DNA from 2 places in the Mycobacterium minnesotense genome. Region 1 is predicted to be linked to the other one. Evidence: predicted binding sites of a transcription regulator. Region 1 holds the regulator's gene; the other holds the start of a gene.
The links. The regulator LexA, encoded in region 1, represses DNA repair genes until DNA is damaged. The targets are predictions, from matches to a motif close to CGAACANNTGTTCG.
Positions count from the first base shown of each region.

Region 2: the regulator LexA is predicted to act here: its motif matches at 1,868-1,881, upstream of cofD (2-phospho-L-lactate transferase).

Region 1 is NZ_AP022589.1:158,125-165,783, reverse strand. Features, by position in the region: gene G6N09_RS00830 (acyl-CoA dehydrogenase family protein) at 30-1,190, shown strand; gene G6N09_RS00825 (LGFP repeat-containing protein) at 1,420-3,384, shown strand; gene lexA (transcriptional repressor LexA) at 3,419-4,105, opposite strand; gene G6N09_RS00815 (LysM peptidoglycan-binding domain-containing protein) at 4,318-4,818, shown strand; gene nrdR (transcriptional regulator NrdR) at 4,964-5,428, shown strand; gene G6N09_RS00805 (peroxynitrite isomerase) at 5,467-5,952, shown strand; gene G6N09_RS00800 (proteasome assembly chaperone family protein) at 5,973-6,950, opposite strand; gene sthA (Si-specific NAD(P)(+) transhydrogenase) at 7,127-7,659, opposite strand, start outside.
Region 2 is NZ_AP022589.1:735,293-742,951, reverse strand. Features, by position in the region: gene G6N09_RS03680 (coenzyme F420-0:L-glutamate ligase) at 1-607, opposite strand, end outside; gene cofD (2-phospho-L-lactate transferase) at 604-1,605, opposite strand; gene G6N09_RS03670 (WhiB family transcriptional regulator) at 1,951-2,358, shown strand; gene G6N09_RS03665 (metallopeptidase family protein) at 2,403-2,855, opposite strand; gene G6N09_RS03660 (DUF3499 domain-containing protein) at 2,949-3,389, shown strand; gene G6N09_RS03655 (phosphomannomutase/phosphoglucomutase) at 3,449-4,849, shown strand; gene G6N09_RS03650 (TobH protein) at 4,846-5,976, shown strand; gene manA (mannose-6-phosphate isomerase, class I) at 5,985-7,238, shown strand; gene G6N09_RS03640 (cation diffusion facilitator family transporter) at 7,241-7,659, shown strand, end outside.

The sequences.
Region 1 (7,659 bases):
GAAAGATCCGTCGACCGGAGGTCCAGGCAATGAGTGCCGCAGTCAAATACCAGCGAACCCTGTTCGAGCCCGAGCACGATCTGTTTCGGGAGTCCTTCCGGGCCTTCCTGGATCGCCATGCCGCTCCTCACCAGGAGGAGTGGGACAAGGCGAAGATCGTGGACCGCTCCGTATGGCTCGAGGCCGGCAAACAGGGCTTCTTGGGCATGGCGGTACCCGAGGAATACGGCGGCGGTGGCGACCCCGACTTCCGGTACAACACGATCATCACCGAGGAAGTCACTGCGGGCCGCTACAGCGGGCTGGGATTCAGCCTGCACAACGACGTCTGCGCGCCGTACCTGCTGGAACTGTGCAACGAGGAGCAGAAGCAGCGCTGGCTGCCCAAGTTCTGCACCGGCGAGTTGATCACCGCGATCGCGATGACCGAACCGGGCACTGGCAGCGACCTGCAGGGCATCAAGACCCGCGCGGTCAAGCAGGGCGACCACTACGTGCTCAACGGGTCGAAGACCTTCATCACCAACGGTATTCACTCCGATCTGGTGATCGTCGTGGCCCAGACCGACCCGGAGAAGGGTGCGCAGGGCTTCAGCCTGCTGGTCGTGGAGCGTGGCATGGAGGGCTTCGAGCGCGGCCGCCACTTGGACAAGATCGGTTTGGACGCCCAGGACACTGCGGAGCTGTCCTTCACCGACGTGCATGTCCCGGTGGAGAACCTGCTCGGCGAGGAGGGCAAGGGCTTCATCTACCTGATGCAGAATCTGCCGCAGGAGCGCATCTCGATCGCGATCATGGCCGCCGGGGCGATGGAGGCGGTTCTGGAGCAGACCATTCAGTACACCAAGGAACGCAAGGCCTTCGGCAAGCCGATCGGCAGCTTCCAGAACAGCCGGTTCCTGTTGGCCGAGTTGGCCACTGAGGCCACCGTGGTGCGGATGATGGTCGATGAGTTTGTGAAGCTGCACCTGGACAAGAAGCTCACCGTGGAGCAGGCCGCGATGGCCAAGTGGTATTCCACCGAGAAGCAGGTCCACCTGATCGACCGTTGCCTTCAGCTGCACGGCGGATACGGTTACATGCGCGAATACCCGGTCGCGCGGGCTTATCTGGATGCCCGCGTTCAGACCATTTACGGCGGCACGACCGAGATCATGAAAGAGATCATCGGCCGCAGCCTCGGCGTCTAGTCGGGGCAATCGAACACAGTCAATGCACCCCACGGGGTGCTGCAAGGGGCGCTACCAGCACGTTTGGTAGTGCCCCTTGTTTTGATTTGCGCAGCGACTTTGGCATCATTTCAGCATCGGGTGGGTATCTGTTTCCGCAATATCGGTGACTTGGCTTCGAAACTTGGGCCGATTGCGGGAAAGTCTATGCCGGAAACATTTGCGTCGTTAACGATGCCTGGGAGGGCTGGTGACTAGTCGGAAAGATCGGTTCGGCAAGACGGCGGTGCGCATGGCGCTCGGCCTCGCGGCGACGGTCACCGTGCTCTTGTCGGTGCAGACCGCCGCGGCGACGCCGGACAGCGATGCCCACGACGCCATCACGGCGGCGTGGCAGGCTGCCGGCGGTGACGGATCGCCGTTGGGCGCTCCCAAGGGGGACGTGCACCCGGCCGGCGTGGGATTCGCGCAGGACTTTGCCGGTGGCACCGTCTTTTTCACCCCGGAGACCGGAGCCAGGGCCCTCTACGGTGCGATCCTGGACAAGTACGAGGCGCTGGGGGGTGCGGCGGACAACGGCCTCGGATTCCCCAGCAGTGACGAAGTGCCCGGGCTGGTCCCCGACAGTCGGGTGGCCATCTTGGCCGGCGCCGACAACCCGGTGATCTTCTGGACGCCTGAGCACGGTGCCCATGTGGTGCGCGGGCCGATCAACGCCGGCTGGGACAAGCTCGGCAGTTCCACTGGTGCGCTGGGCGTCCCAGTCGAGGACGAGAACTACGACGGTGCCGTCGTCACGCAGAAATTCAGCGGCGGTGTGCTGTCGTTCGACAGTGCGACCGGCACCTTCACCACGATTCCGCCGGAGTTGGCGGCGCAGCTGGCCGACGTGGCGGCGCAGGCGGACCCGATCGCGGCCATCGATCAGGCCTGGCGCACCGCCGGCGGCCCGGCGGGAGCGCTGGGAGCCAAGCAGGGCGACCAGTACACGATCGGTGAGAACGGCGGCGTGGGACAAGACTTCGCCCACGGCAAGGTCTACTTCAGCCCGGTGACCGGAGCTAATGTCGTCGACGGCGACGTGTTGGCCAAGTACGAGTCGCTGGGTGGGCCCGCCGGTAGTGACCTGGGTTTCCCGATCACGAGCACGGCAGACGGTGCGCTCAGTGGCAGCAGGTTCAACGCGTTCGCCGCTGAGGACGAGCCGGTGATCTTCTTCAGCCCCGACAACGGTGCCTACGTGGTGCGCGGCGCGATGAAGGAGGCCTGGGACAAGCTCGAAGGGGCCACCGGAAAGCTCGGTGCCCCGGTGGGCGACGAAACCGTCGAAGGTGACGTGGTGTCGCAGAAGTTCACCGGCGGCTTGATCGCATGGAACCAGGCCACCAACACATACAGCACCGAACCGGCCGAGCTGGCGCAATCGTTGTCGGGACTGCAGATTCCCGGTAAGAATCTGCCGGACGGCAGCAAGTCCACCGCAGGCGGCGCAGCCAAAGAGTCGCACTGGAATTGGTCCTGGGTACTGATTCCCGTGGTGGTGCTCGCGGTGCTGGGTGCATTTGCCGGCGCGGCGATGTGGTGGCAGCGGCGTCGACCTGCCCCGGTACTGCAGGGTGCGCCGGTCGCCGTGCCCGCGCCGGTCGCCGACGACTATGACGAGGATGAGGAGCAGTGGGCTCATCACGACCGCAGAGAAGACCACCGCGAGCACGAGGGCACCGTCCGGCTGCCGAGCCGCTATGGCGCACCTCAGTACGTTCCCGAGCCCGAGTTGCCGGTCTCCTCGATCCCGGATGCGCCGTGGCTGCACTACGGCGAGCACGAGACCGAGGCTGACCTCGACGACGAGGACGACACCGACACCGCACCCACCCGGGTGGTGACCGAGGAAGATTTCGGAACCGGTCGGCACGCCGTCGGGCACGGGGGCGGCGGGGCTGACCCGCGTTCCTTCGGTTCTGTCGCTGCCCCGCGCAGGTTCGGTGGCAGCACGGAGACTCGAACGTTCGGTCTCGACGAATCGATCCATCCGGTGATGCATCTGCCGCTGGATGATCCCTACCAACAGCCCACCGGCTATCCGATCAAGGCGAACATCGGCTCGGGTCTTTACTACACCCCGCAGAACGCTTTGTACGACGACACTCTCGCCGAGATCTGGTTCGCCACCGAGGATGCAGCGCGGCTCAACGGATTCACCCGGGCCGGCTGAGCGCGCTGCTCGACGCCGGGCGGGGCGTGACCGGTCAGATCTTGCGGATGACGGTCACGACCTTGCCCAGCACCACCGCGTCGTTGCCGGGAATCGGGTCGAAGATCGGGTTGTGCGGCATCAGCCAGACTTGACCGCCGGTGCGCTTGAAGGTCTTCACGGTGGCCTCGCCGTCGATCATGGCGGCCACGATGTCGCCGTTGTCGGCGACGTTCTGCTGGCGCACCACCACCCAGTCGCCATCGCAGATCGCGGCGTCCACCATCGATTCGCCGACCACTTTAAGCAGGAACAGCTCACCTTCGCCCACCAATTCGCGGGGCAGCGGGAATACCTCTTCGACGGCCTCTTCGGCCAGGATCGGGCCACCGGCGGCGATCCGGCCCAGGACTGGAACGTAAGTGGGCTCGGGCAGGGCGTCCGACCCGGCGAATTCTGTACGTTGAGCGGCCTCCACGGCTCCGGCCACATCGTCCTGACTGCGAACGTCGACGGCGCGGGGACGGTTGGGGTCACGACGCAGAAAGCCTTTGCGCTCAAGCGTTCTTAGTTGGTGCGCCACCGACGACGTCGAGGTCAGTCCGACAGCGTCGCCGATCTCGCGGATGCTCGGCGGGTACCCCCGCTCGTTCACCGAGGCGCGGATGACGTTGAGGATCGTGCGCTGCCGCGCGGTCAATGCTGAGTCCGGGCCCGCCGCGTTACTGGTGCTGTCACTCATGCGCCCGAATCTAGTCGTATACCTGCGATTAATCAAACATGTGTTCGAGGTGTGTCGCGCGGGCGTTCGAAGAGATCCTGGCTTGTCGTACCCCTTCGCTAATGTTTTCGACAACAAATCGATCACATGTTCGGATATCGAACATACAATCGATTACTATTCGAACAGTCGAGCGAACAGGGTCGCCGACGCCGAGTGAGGGAGAACCGCACATGATGCTCATCGACACGATGGCTCCTACGTTCGAGCCGGCCGGGCAGGGTCAGCCGCGGATGCACCGCGGTCCCCGGACGTCGGGTCGCGCATATCCTGTCCGCACTCGTCCGGCACGGCTGGTCCGACCGCGGCCCGGCGGCGCCCCGCTGCGCCACCGCGGGCATGCCGTGGTGATGTCGCGGACGCCGCACCGGCCACGGCCGGTCCAGGCCATCACGCCGGCAACCACGGTGGTCCTGGCCTTGATCGCCGCCGCTATCACCGTGTGGCTGGGGCTGATCGCCCAGTTCGGTGCGGCGGCGGCCGATGCCGGGGCTGCGGTGCCCGACCAGCTCGGCGTGGTGCGCGTCCAAAGTGGCGAGAACCTGGCGCACCTGGCGGCCCGGGTCGCACCTGGCGCGCCCTCCGGCCGGGTGATCGAACGCATTCGTGAGCTCAACGGCCTGGAGTCGGTCGCTCTGGACGCCGGCCAGACGCTGATCGCGCCGTTGGGGTGAGGGCGCGGTGTCGGCTCTACCGTCGTCTGCTGCCACTGCGGGGCGTTGGCTTGGGCGCACACAGGTAGGCTCGCAGATGTCCCAGCGGGCCGCGGTTCCTCAGCTGTCTGAGGCTCCGGGTTCCCGGCACGGCGAAGGAGCGGCAATGCACTGCCCGTTTTGTCGCCATCCGGACTCCCGGGTGGTCGATTCCCGCGAGACCGATGAAGGCCAGGCCATCCGGCGCCGTCGATCGTGTCCCGAATGCGGCCGTCGATTCTCCACCGTGGAGACCGCGGTATTGGCGGTGGTCAAGCGCAGCGGCGTCACAGAGCCGTTCAGCCGTGAGAAGGTCGTCAGTGGGGTGCGCCGGGCGTGCCAGGGCCGCCAAGTCGACGATGATGCACTGAACCTGCTGGCGCAGCAGGTGGAAGACGCGGTGCGGGCCGCGGGTTCCCCGGAGATCCCTAGCCATGAGGTTGGGCTGGCCATTCTCGGCCCGCTGCGCGAACTCGACGAGGTGGCCTATCTGCGGTTCGCTTCGGTCTATCGGTCATTTTCCTCGGCGGCCGACTTTGAGCGTGAGATCGAGGCGCTGCGCGAGCACCGCGAGGTACCCAGCTCCGGTTGAGCCGTACGAGCGCCGACGTCGCGCACTACGCTGGCCGAATGGCACCCGAGTTGCATCCCAATCTGATGGAGCTGGCGCCGCTGCTGGGCACCTGGGCGGGCCGGGGATCTGGGGTCTATCCCACGATTCCGTCATTCGACTACCTCGAAGAGGTGGTCTTCTCCCACGTAGGCAAGCCGTTCCTGGTGTATGGCCAGAAGACCACGTCGCCCACCGACGGCCTGCCCCTGCACGCCGAGGTCGGCTACCTGCGGGTGCCCGAACCCGGCCGGATCGAGTGGGTTCTCGCGCACCCCAGCGGTATCACCGAGATCGAGGTCGGTAGTTACGCGGTGACCGGCAACGGTGTGGAACTGCAGATGTCGGCGCCCACGATCGGCCTGGCGCCGACGGCCAAAGCGGTGACCGTACTGAGCCGGCGCTATCGCCTTTCAGGCGACGAACTGTCCTACACGCTGGATATGGGCGCCGTCGGCCAGCCTGCGCAGAACCACCTGACCGCCACGCTGCACCGCACCGGATAAGGCACCGAGGCGCGGGTGCCTCAGTCCTCGCCGTCGAGGTTCTTCTTGGCCTCCTGCGCCAGGAAGCGCTCGAATTCGGCACCGAGTTCGTCGGCGCTGGGCAGATCTTCGTCGCGGGACAGCAATGAGCGGTTCTGCTGGGCGGTCACAAAGGCGTCGTACTGATGTTCCAGTGCGGTCACCACTTGGGCCACTTCGGCGCTTGCCTCCACCTGTTGATCGATCTTGGCGCGAACCTCGGTCGCGGCGTCGCTCAGTTCGGTCAGCGGCAACTCCAACGCACCGGACTGGGCGGCCTGCTTCAGCAGGGCCTCGGCGGCCTCGGGGTAGTCGGTCTGGGCCACGTAGTGCGGCACGTGCACCGTGAAGCCGACAACCTCGTGCCCATGCTGCGCCATCCGGTATTCCAGCAGGTTAGATGCACTGCCGGGAACCTGGACTTCGGTGATCCACGGGGTGAAATCGCTGATCAGGTCGCGATTATTGGAATGCGCGGTGAGTGTCACCGGCCGCGTATGCGGAACGGCCATCGGGATGGTGCCCAGCCCAATGGTGCGACGCACGCCAAGCTGCTCGGCCAACAGTCGAACGGCCGTGATGAACCTCTCCCACTTTAGGTCTGGCTCCATTCCCGCGAGCAGCAGAAACGGCGTGCCGGCACTGTCCCGCAAAGCATGCAGACTCAGGTCGGGCTCGGCGTAGTGGGTGAAGTGGTCGGCCTTAAATGTCATCAGAGGGCGCCGCGACCGATAGTCAAGCAGGTCGTCGATCGCAAACGATGCCACCAGTTCGCTGTCCAGCGCGGTCTTGAGGTGCCCGGTCGCCAGGCGAATCGCGTGACCGGCGTCGGAGAACCCTTCCAAAGCGTGGATCAGGACCGGCCCCTCGCCGTCTGCCGACATCAGCTGCGGCGCCGGTACCTCCAGCTCGTACATACCGCTCTTCTCAGCCTGGTAGTGCCGGCCCCGGTCGGGTCCGTTATCCGGGTAGTCGGCCATCGCGTTCGCCTCCTCATCGTGCAGATCGCAGTGTGGATCGCATCGTCTAGTTTCCCCCACTGGGGCCCGCACCGAAAAACGGTGCGCGCATGTGTGGCACAACGTAGCTGCTGGGGCAGGCATTCCGCGGCCAGTGCGGTGTTCGCCCTGCGAGGAACGGTGCTGCGGTGTGTCCCTCAGCCGCGGAATTGTTGCAGAGCGCGCATTTTATTCATCACGTCCAACGCGGCGTTCTTATAGGCTTCGGAGAACGTCGGGTAGTTGAATACCGCGTCCACCAGGTATTCCACGGTTCCGCCGCATCCCATCACCGCCTGGCCGATGTGCACCATCTCGGTAGCGTTGGTACCGAAGATGTGCACGCCGAGCAGCTTGAGGTCGGTCGTTGACACCAGCAGCTTGAGCATCCCGTAGGAATCACCGGCGATCTGGCCACGGGCCAGCTCCCGATACCGGGCCACTCCCACCTCGTAGGGGATAGCGTTGCGGGTCAGCTCCAGTTCGGTGGCTCCCACATAGGACACCTCGGGGATTGAGTAGATCCCGATCGGCTGAAGTTCGGTGATCCCGTCGGTCGGTTCGCCGAACGCATGGTAGGCGGCCAGTCGGCCCTGCTCCATGGACGTGGCCGCCAATGCTGGGAAACCGATGACGTCACCGACGGCGTAGATGTGCTTGACCGACGTCTGAAACGTCTCGTCGACCACGA
Region 2 (7,659 bases), 580 kb from region 1:
CCAGGTCCGCGGCGGCAGCCAGTTCGTCGGCGACGGCGACTTCGGTCACGACCAACTCGTTGCCGTGCCGGTCGAGTGCACCGGCGTAGCCGTTGAGGACGGTCAGGCCCGACGCACCGATCGCGACGTCGATCTGTCCGTTGCGCCAGGCCCGTCCCATGGTGTCGGTGATCAGCACACCCACGTCCACGCCCAGCCGCTCGGCCAGACCGGTGCGCAACTGCGCGGCGCTGCCGTCCGGATCGACCGGCAGCAAGGCGAGTTCGTCGGCCCCGACGTTGGAGCCGTCCACGCCGGCTGCCGCCTGCACCAGTCCGATGCGGTTCTCGGTGATCCAGGTGCGGCCTTTGCGGGCCAGCACCCGCACCGCCTCTGCCTCGACCAGTTGACGTCGCAACGCGTCCCGCGCCTCGGCATCGTGCGGCGCCGGGACGATACGGCCCTCGCATTTGGACACCACCTTGCTGGTGACCACCACGATGTCGCCGTCGGCAAGCCAGGGTGCGGCCTGCGCCAGAGCCGATGCGAGATCGTCGCCCGGCCGGAATTCGCCGAGCCCGCTCACCGGCAGGATCTCAACTTTGGCGGCGCTGCCGTGCTCGGTCATCGCACGCCCGCGAGATCCAGCCCGGCGCGCACCATCTCGGCGGTCGCCGACGGGTCCGTCATCAGCAGTGGGGCGGCATGTACGGTCACTCCGGCGATTTCGTCGCCGCCGGCCTGTTCGCCCTCGTGCACCAGCCAGTAGTCCAATATCCCGGTTCCGCTGCGTGCGCCGTAGTGCTCGCCGACGGCCCGCGAGGTGGAATCCAAGCCGATCACACTCAGGCAGATATCGGCCATGCCGCGCAACGGCTTTCCAGCGATGATCGGGGAGTACCCGACTACGGGCGCCGCCGTCGAACGTAGGGCTGCGCGCACACCCGGGACTGCCAGGATGGCGCCGATGCTCACCACCGGGTTTGAGGGGGCCAGCAGCACGATATCGGCACCGGTGATGGCATCAACGACTTCTGGTGCGGCCGATGCCTTCTCCGCGCCCACGAAGCCGAAGCCGTGGGTGGGCACCTGGGCGCGGTGGCGCACCCACCACTCCTGAAAGTGGATCGCGCGCTGAGTGTCATCTTCGGGATCGGTGATCACGACGTGGGTTTCACAGCTGTCATTGGTGACCGGCAGCAGCCGCGCTCCGGGCCGCCAGCGCTCACATAGGGCGGCCGTCACCTCCGACAGCGGATAGCCGGCCCGCAACGATTGGGTCCGGACCAGATGGGTCGCCAGGTCGCGATCGCCGAGGCTGAACCAGTCCGGTTGCATGCCATAGCGGGCCAACTCCTCCATGGCGTGCCAGGTTTCGTCGCGGTGGCCCCAGCCGCGCTCGGTGTCCACGCCGCCGCCCAGGGTGTACATGCAGGTGTCGAGATCCGGGCAGATCCGCACGCCGTGCATCCAGGCGTCGTCGCCCACGTTGACCACTGCCGTCAGGTCGTGCGCGGGCGTTTCGTCGGCTGAGGAGGGCGCAAATTGGCCCAGACTCAGCAGTTTCTGGACGCCGAGCAGGAATCGGGCGCCGCCTACCCCCCCGACGAGAACGGTGACCTTCACAGCGCACGACAGTACCTTTGGCGCCGATATGGTCGTTGTGGCGGACCGTCATCGGCGCCACCGCGCAGTGCGGTAAGACACGCCGATACCCCGATGTGGGGTAGATGACAGGGACTCGCCGATCACGGACGCGTGGGAAAACGATCACGAGATGGTAAGGAATTTGGCCAATCGGCTTGACCGCGCTGGGGCAACCCGTGTCTAATCACACTAGTGTCATTTCCCGGTTGGCCAGCCGATTTTGGTGTCGCAGACCGAGATTCGATCACATGTTCGAATCGGGATGGTCAGTATCTCGAGTTTGGGCCGTCATATCAGTATCGCGCTACAGGTGAGGAGCGGAGCATGTCCTATGAGCACCTTTGGGGCGTGATGGGGGGCGCAACGCACGCCGGTGCCGAATTGGCTGCGCCGACCGGACTCGAGATCCCGTCGACCGGACTCGAAGTGGCGCCCAGTCGGCCGCATCTGAGTCTGGTTCCGGAGCCCGAGGAGTACGACGAATTCGACCCGTTCGACCCCGAGACGGCCACCAACGAGCAGTGGCAGGAGCGTGCGCTGTGCTCCCAGACGGACCCCGAGGCCTTCTTTCCGGAGAAGGGCGGCTCTACCCGCGAGGCAAAGAAGATCTGCCAGCGCTGCTCGGTACGTAGTGAGTGCCTGGAGTATGCCCTGGCGCATGACGAACGTTTCGGAATCTGGGGCGGGCTGTCCGAGCGGGAGCGCCGTCGCCTCAAGCGCGGCATCATCTGATCCCGGTCTCGGCCGCGCCGCTGCGCGCGTGATGTTCGGAGAACTCAGTCGTCGATCGTCGGATCGATGACGCTGGGTTCGACATCCAGGTAGGTGGCCACTTGGGCCACCAGGATCTCGTGCAATAGCTCATCGAGTTCAGTGCTGTCATTTGCGCGCTGCTCAATCGGCTTGCGGAACAACAAGATCCGGGCGCGCGTGGAATTGCCTCGAACGTCTACCCCGGCAGGAATCAAGCGGGCCAGCGGAATCGGACCGTCCGCGACCACCTCAGGGGGCCACTGCACGCTGTCGGGATCCTTGGCGGCGATTCGCGGGATCTCGTCGACGGCCACATCGAGGGCTGCCAGCCGTTGTTTCCACCGCTGTTCGATGGGTTCGTAGGCCTCCAAGACCGCCATATCGAAACGCTCCGCGCGACTGCGCCAACCTGGCACAGTCGGCGGTAACAGCGGCCCGCGGGGTTCACGGCCGCGCCAATGCCGACGCGTGGCGATCACGCCCACGATGGTAACGGTTGTGCATAGGGTGCCCGTCGCTTGCGCGTGTCCGGCGGCGTCGCGGCGCGCGGCCACGATAGCCTCGACCGCGTGAACGTTCCCCGCCGCTGCTGCAGGCCAGGGTGTCCGCACTATGCGGTGGCGACGCTGACGTTTGTCTACTCGGACTCCACCGCCGTGGTCGGTCCGCTGGCGACGGCCGCTGAGCCGCATTCCTGGGACCTGTGTTTCAGCCATGCCGGCCGGATCACCGCCCCACGGGGCTGGGAGCTGGTCCGCCACCCCGGCCCGTGGGTGTCACCCGAAGAAGATGACCTGATCGCGCTTGCCGAGGCCGTTCGCGAAGGGGAATCCGGTCGGGCGGCCCCCGCCAACGGGTGGTACCCGCAGACCAATCCGGTTGACTCGCCCAACCGGGGCGCACCGGCTGCTGCGCCTGGTGGCGGCCTGTTGGCACCCGCTGGTCCGCCCGGCAAGACCAACGGTCGTCGCCGCGGCCACTTGCGTGTATTGCCCGACCCGTCGGACTGACCGCAGGTTCCGGGCTAGGCTTGGGTGTCTCGAGTCCACGTCGTCAGGAGCCCTTACCCATGTCTCGGCCCGCTGCGGCTGTCCACCGTGTGATCAAGGCGTACGACGTACGTGGCCTGGTCGGTTCAGAGATCGATGAATCCCTCGTTGCTGAGGTCGGGTATTCGTTTGCCCGGCTGATGGCCGAAGAAGGCGCCCGCCAGGTGGTGATCGGCCACGACATGCGGGACAGTTCGCCTCCGCTGGCGGCGGCGTTCGCCGAAGGGGTGCAGGCCCGAGGGCTCGATGTGGTCCGGATCGGGCTGGCCTCCACCGATCAGCTCTATTACGCGGCCGGGGCGCTGGACTGCCCGGGCGCGATGTTCACCGCCAGCCACAATCCGGCCGCCTACAACGGCATCAAGCTGTGTCGCGCGGGGGCCAAGCCGGTGGGTGCTGACAGCGGTCTGGGACGGATTCGCGATGAGCTGATCGCCGGAGTTGACCCGGCCGGCGACGGGAACGGACCGCGGGGCAGCATCACCGACCGCGACGTGCTGGCCGACTATGCGGCGTTCCTACATTCCCTGGTCGACATCTCCGGAGTGCGCCCACTGCGGGTTGCTGTCGACGCCGGCAACGGAATGGCCGGCCACACCGCCCCGGCGGTATTCGGATCGGTCGGCGCGATCACCGTGCTGCCACTGTTCTTCGAGCTGGACGGCAACTTCCCCAACCACGAGGCCAACCCGCTGGATCCGGCCAACCTCACCGATCTGCAGGCGTTCGTGCGCGAACAGGGTGCCGATATCGGGTTGGCCTTCGACGGCGATGCCGACCGGTGCTTCGTGGTCGACGAGCGCGGCGAGCCGGTGTCGCCGTCGGCGGTGACCGGTCTGGTGGCGGCTCGCGAATTGGCCCGCGAACCCGGGGCCACGGTCATCCACAATCTGATCACCTCGCATGCTGTTCCCGAGTTGGTGGCCGAACGCGGCGGCACGCCGCTGCGGTCGCGGGTGGGGCACTCGTTCATCAAGGCTTTGATGGCGGAGACCGGGGCCATCTTCGGCGGGGAGCACTCGGCGCACTACTACTTCCGGGATTTCTGGGGCGCAGACTCGGGGATGCTGGCCGCCCTGCACGTGCTGGCCGCCCTCGGTGAACAGGCGCGGCCACTGTCGGAGCTGACTGCCGACTACCAGCGTTACGCGGCGTCGGGCGAGATCAACTTCACCGTCGCTGATGCGCAGGCCTGTGTGGATGCCGTGGTCTCCTCGTTCGGAGAGAAGGTCTCCGTCGATCACCTCGACGGGGTGACCGTGGACCTGGGTGCGGGTAGCTGGTTCAACCTGCGCAGTTCCAACACCGAGCCGTTGTTGCGGCTCAATGTGGAGGCACCCGACGCCGCCGCGGTGGACGCGGTGGTGGCCCGGGTGGCCGAACAGATCGATCATCAGGCCGCGGAGACGCCGCGTCCGTGACCGCTTTCTCCGGCTCCTTCTCCGCCGTCGACCTCGATGACACCGAGGCCCTGCTGGCCGCCGACCACGACGGTGCGCTGTGGGCTGCGTCGACGGCTGGGGCGCAGGTGCGCGCGACTGCCGCCGCGGTCGACGAGGGTGCGTTGGACGGCGTCCGCAACGAGAGCCGGGACTATCCACCGCGGTCGGTGATCTGGCTGTCCACCCGTGGAGCCGCGGCCATGGCAGGGAGCATGCTGGCTGCGGTGCGTGGCGATGCCGCCCGAGCACCCCTGGTGCTGGCGGCTGAGGCACCGGCGTGGATCGGGTCGTTGGACGTCCTGGCCGTGGCCGGCGATGACCCCGGGGATCCAGCGCTGGTCGCCGCCGCAGCCGCTGGGGTGCGTCGGGGTGCGCGCGTGGTGGTGGTCGCCCCCTATGAAGGTCCGTTGCGGGACGCCACAGCCGGTCGGGCCGCCGTGCTGGAACCGCGGATCGCGGTCCGTGCCGAGTTTGGCCTGTTGCGTTACTTCGCCGCCGGACTGGCTGTGCTGGACGCGGTGGGGGCGGCCGGGGAAGCGCCCGTGGACCTGGGTGCAATCGCCGATGAGCTGGATGCGGAGGCGCTGCGCAACAGCGCCGCACGTGAGCTGTTCACCAACCCGGCGAAACTGTTGGCGGACCGCATGGTCGGCCGCGAGGTCGCTCTGGCCGGTGACTGCGCGGCGACGTTGGCGCTGGCCCGACACGGGTCGGCAACGATGCTGCGGATCGGCCGCACTGCGGTGGCGGCGGTCGGCCTGGCCGACGCCGTGAGCGCGCTGCGCGCGCGGTCCGCTGTGGGGCGCGATGTCTCCGACATCTTTCACGACGAGCAGATCGACGGTCCGGCAGGCGACCGGCTGCGGGTGCTGGTCCTGACGCTGCACGAAGAGCGGACCGTGGTCGCGGCCCGCATCAACGGCTTGGGCGATGTCGACCTGGTCGCAGCCGGGGACGTTCCGATGGCACTGGGCGCCTCGGAGGACGTCGCGGGCCCGACGGAGAGCCTTGCCTCGGCCGGCTCGGGTCCGACCGAACAGCAGCTTGCGGTGCTGGCCGTGCGGTTGGAGATGGCCGCCGCCTATGTGCGACTTCTGCGGGGTTGACGGGAACAGTGGAACAACTACACGGTGCGATACGGACCTACGCCTGGGGCTCAAGGACAGCTATCGCTGAGTTCACCGGTCGTCCGGTTCCGGCGGCGCATCCGGAGGCCGAGCTGTGGCTGGGCGCGCACCCGGGGGACCCGGCCTGCCTGGAAACCGACACCGGTGAGGTGTCGCTGCTTGACGTGCTGACCAAGGACCCGGAGGGCCAGCTGGGTTCGGTGGCGCAGGCCCGATTCGGTGACCGGCTGCCGTTTCTGGTCAAGGTACTGGCGGCCGATGAGCCGCTGTCACTGCAGGCCCACCCCAGCGCTATGCAGGCGATCGAGGGTTACGAACGTGAGGAGCGGCTCCGAGTTGCGGTGTCCTCACCCATTCGCAATTACCGCGACACCAGCCACAAGCCGGAATTGCTGGTCGCACTGCAGCCGTTCGAGGCGCTCGCCGGTTTCCGCCCGGTAGCCCGCACGATCGAGCTGTTACGGGCGTTGGCGGTATCGGATCTGGATCCGTTCATCGACTTGCTCGGTGGCCAGTCCGGCAACGATTCATCGCCTGCGCAATCCGATGCAGACGGGCTGCGGGCACTGTTCACCACCTGGATCACCGCGCCCCAGCCTGATCTGGACGTGCTGGTACCGGCGGTGCTTGAAGGCGCCATCCAGTACCTCAGTTCTGACGCCGGCGAGTTCTCCGCGGAGGCCAAGACGGTGCTCGAGCTCGGCGAGCGCTATCCCGGTGATGCCGGCGTGCTGGCCTCACTGCTGCTGAATCGGGTCACGCTGGCCCCGGGCGAGGCCATTTTCGTTTCCGCCGGCAACCTGCACACCTACCTGCACGGCGTCGGTCTGGAAGTCATGGCTAACTCCGACAACGTCTTGCGTGGCGGATTGACGCCCAAGCACGTCGACGTCCCGGAGCTGCTGCGGGTGCTGGATTTCACCCCCACCACCGAGCAGGCGTTGCGACCGGCCACCTATACCGACGGACTCGAGCTGGTCTACCAGACTCCGGCCGAGGAGTTCGCGCTGTCGCGGCTGACCCTTGACGGTGACCATCTGGGACATGAGGTCGATGCCCCCGCGCGCCATGAGGGTCCTCAGATCCTGCTGTGCACCGAGGGATCGATCACGGTGCATGCCAAGTCCAAGACGTTGACACTGCACCGGGGCGAATCGGCCTGGGTGCCCAGCGACGACGGGCCGATTCGGCTGCTCGCCCGCAAACCTGCGGTCCTGTTTCGGGCGACGATAGGGCTGTAGGAGTGTCGTCGTCAGGTAGTTCCAGGGCCATCATTGCGGCCCTGACGGCCAACGCGGGTATCGCGGTGGCGAAGTTCACCGGTTACCTGATCACCGGTAGTGCGGCCATGCTCGCCGAGGCGGTGCACTCGGTTGTCGACACCTCCAATCAGGCGCTGCTGTTGTTCGGGCAGCGCGCCGCCGCCAAGGCGCCCGACGCCCTGCACCCGTTCGGGCACGGCCGCAGCCGCTATTTCTGGTCGTTCGTTGTGGCTCTGGTGTTGTTCAGCCTGGGCTCGATGTTCGCGCTCTATGAGGGCTACGAGAAGGTGCGCCATCCGGTGGAGTTGAACTCCCCGGTGGTGGCGATCGCGATCCTGGTGGTGGCTATCGGGTTGGAGACCTACAGCTTTCGGACCGCGGTCAGGGAGTCACGGCCGCT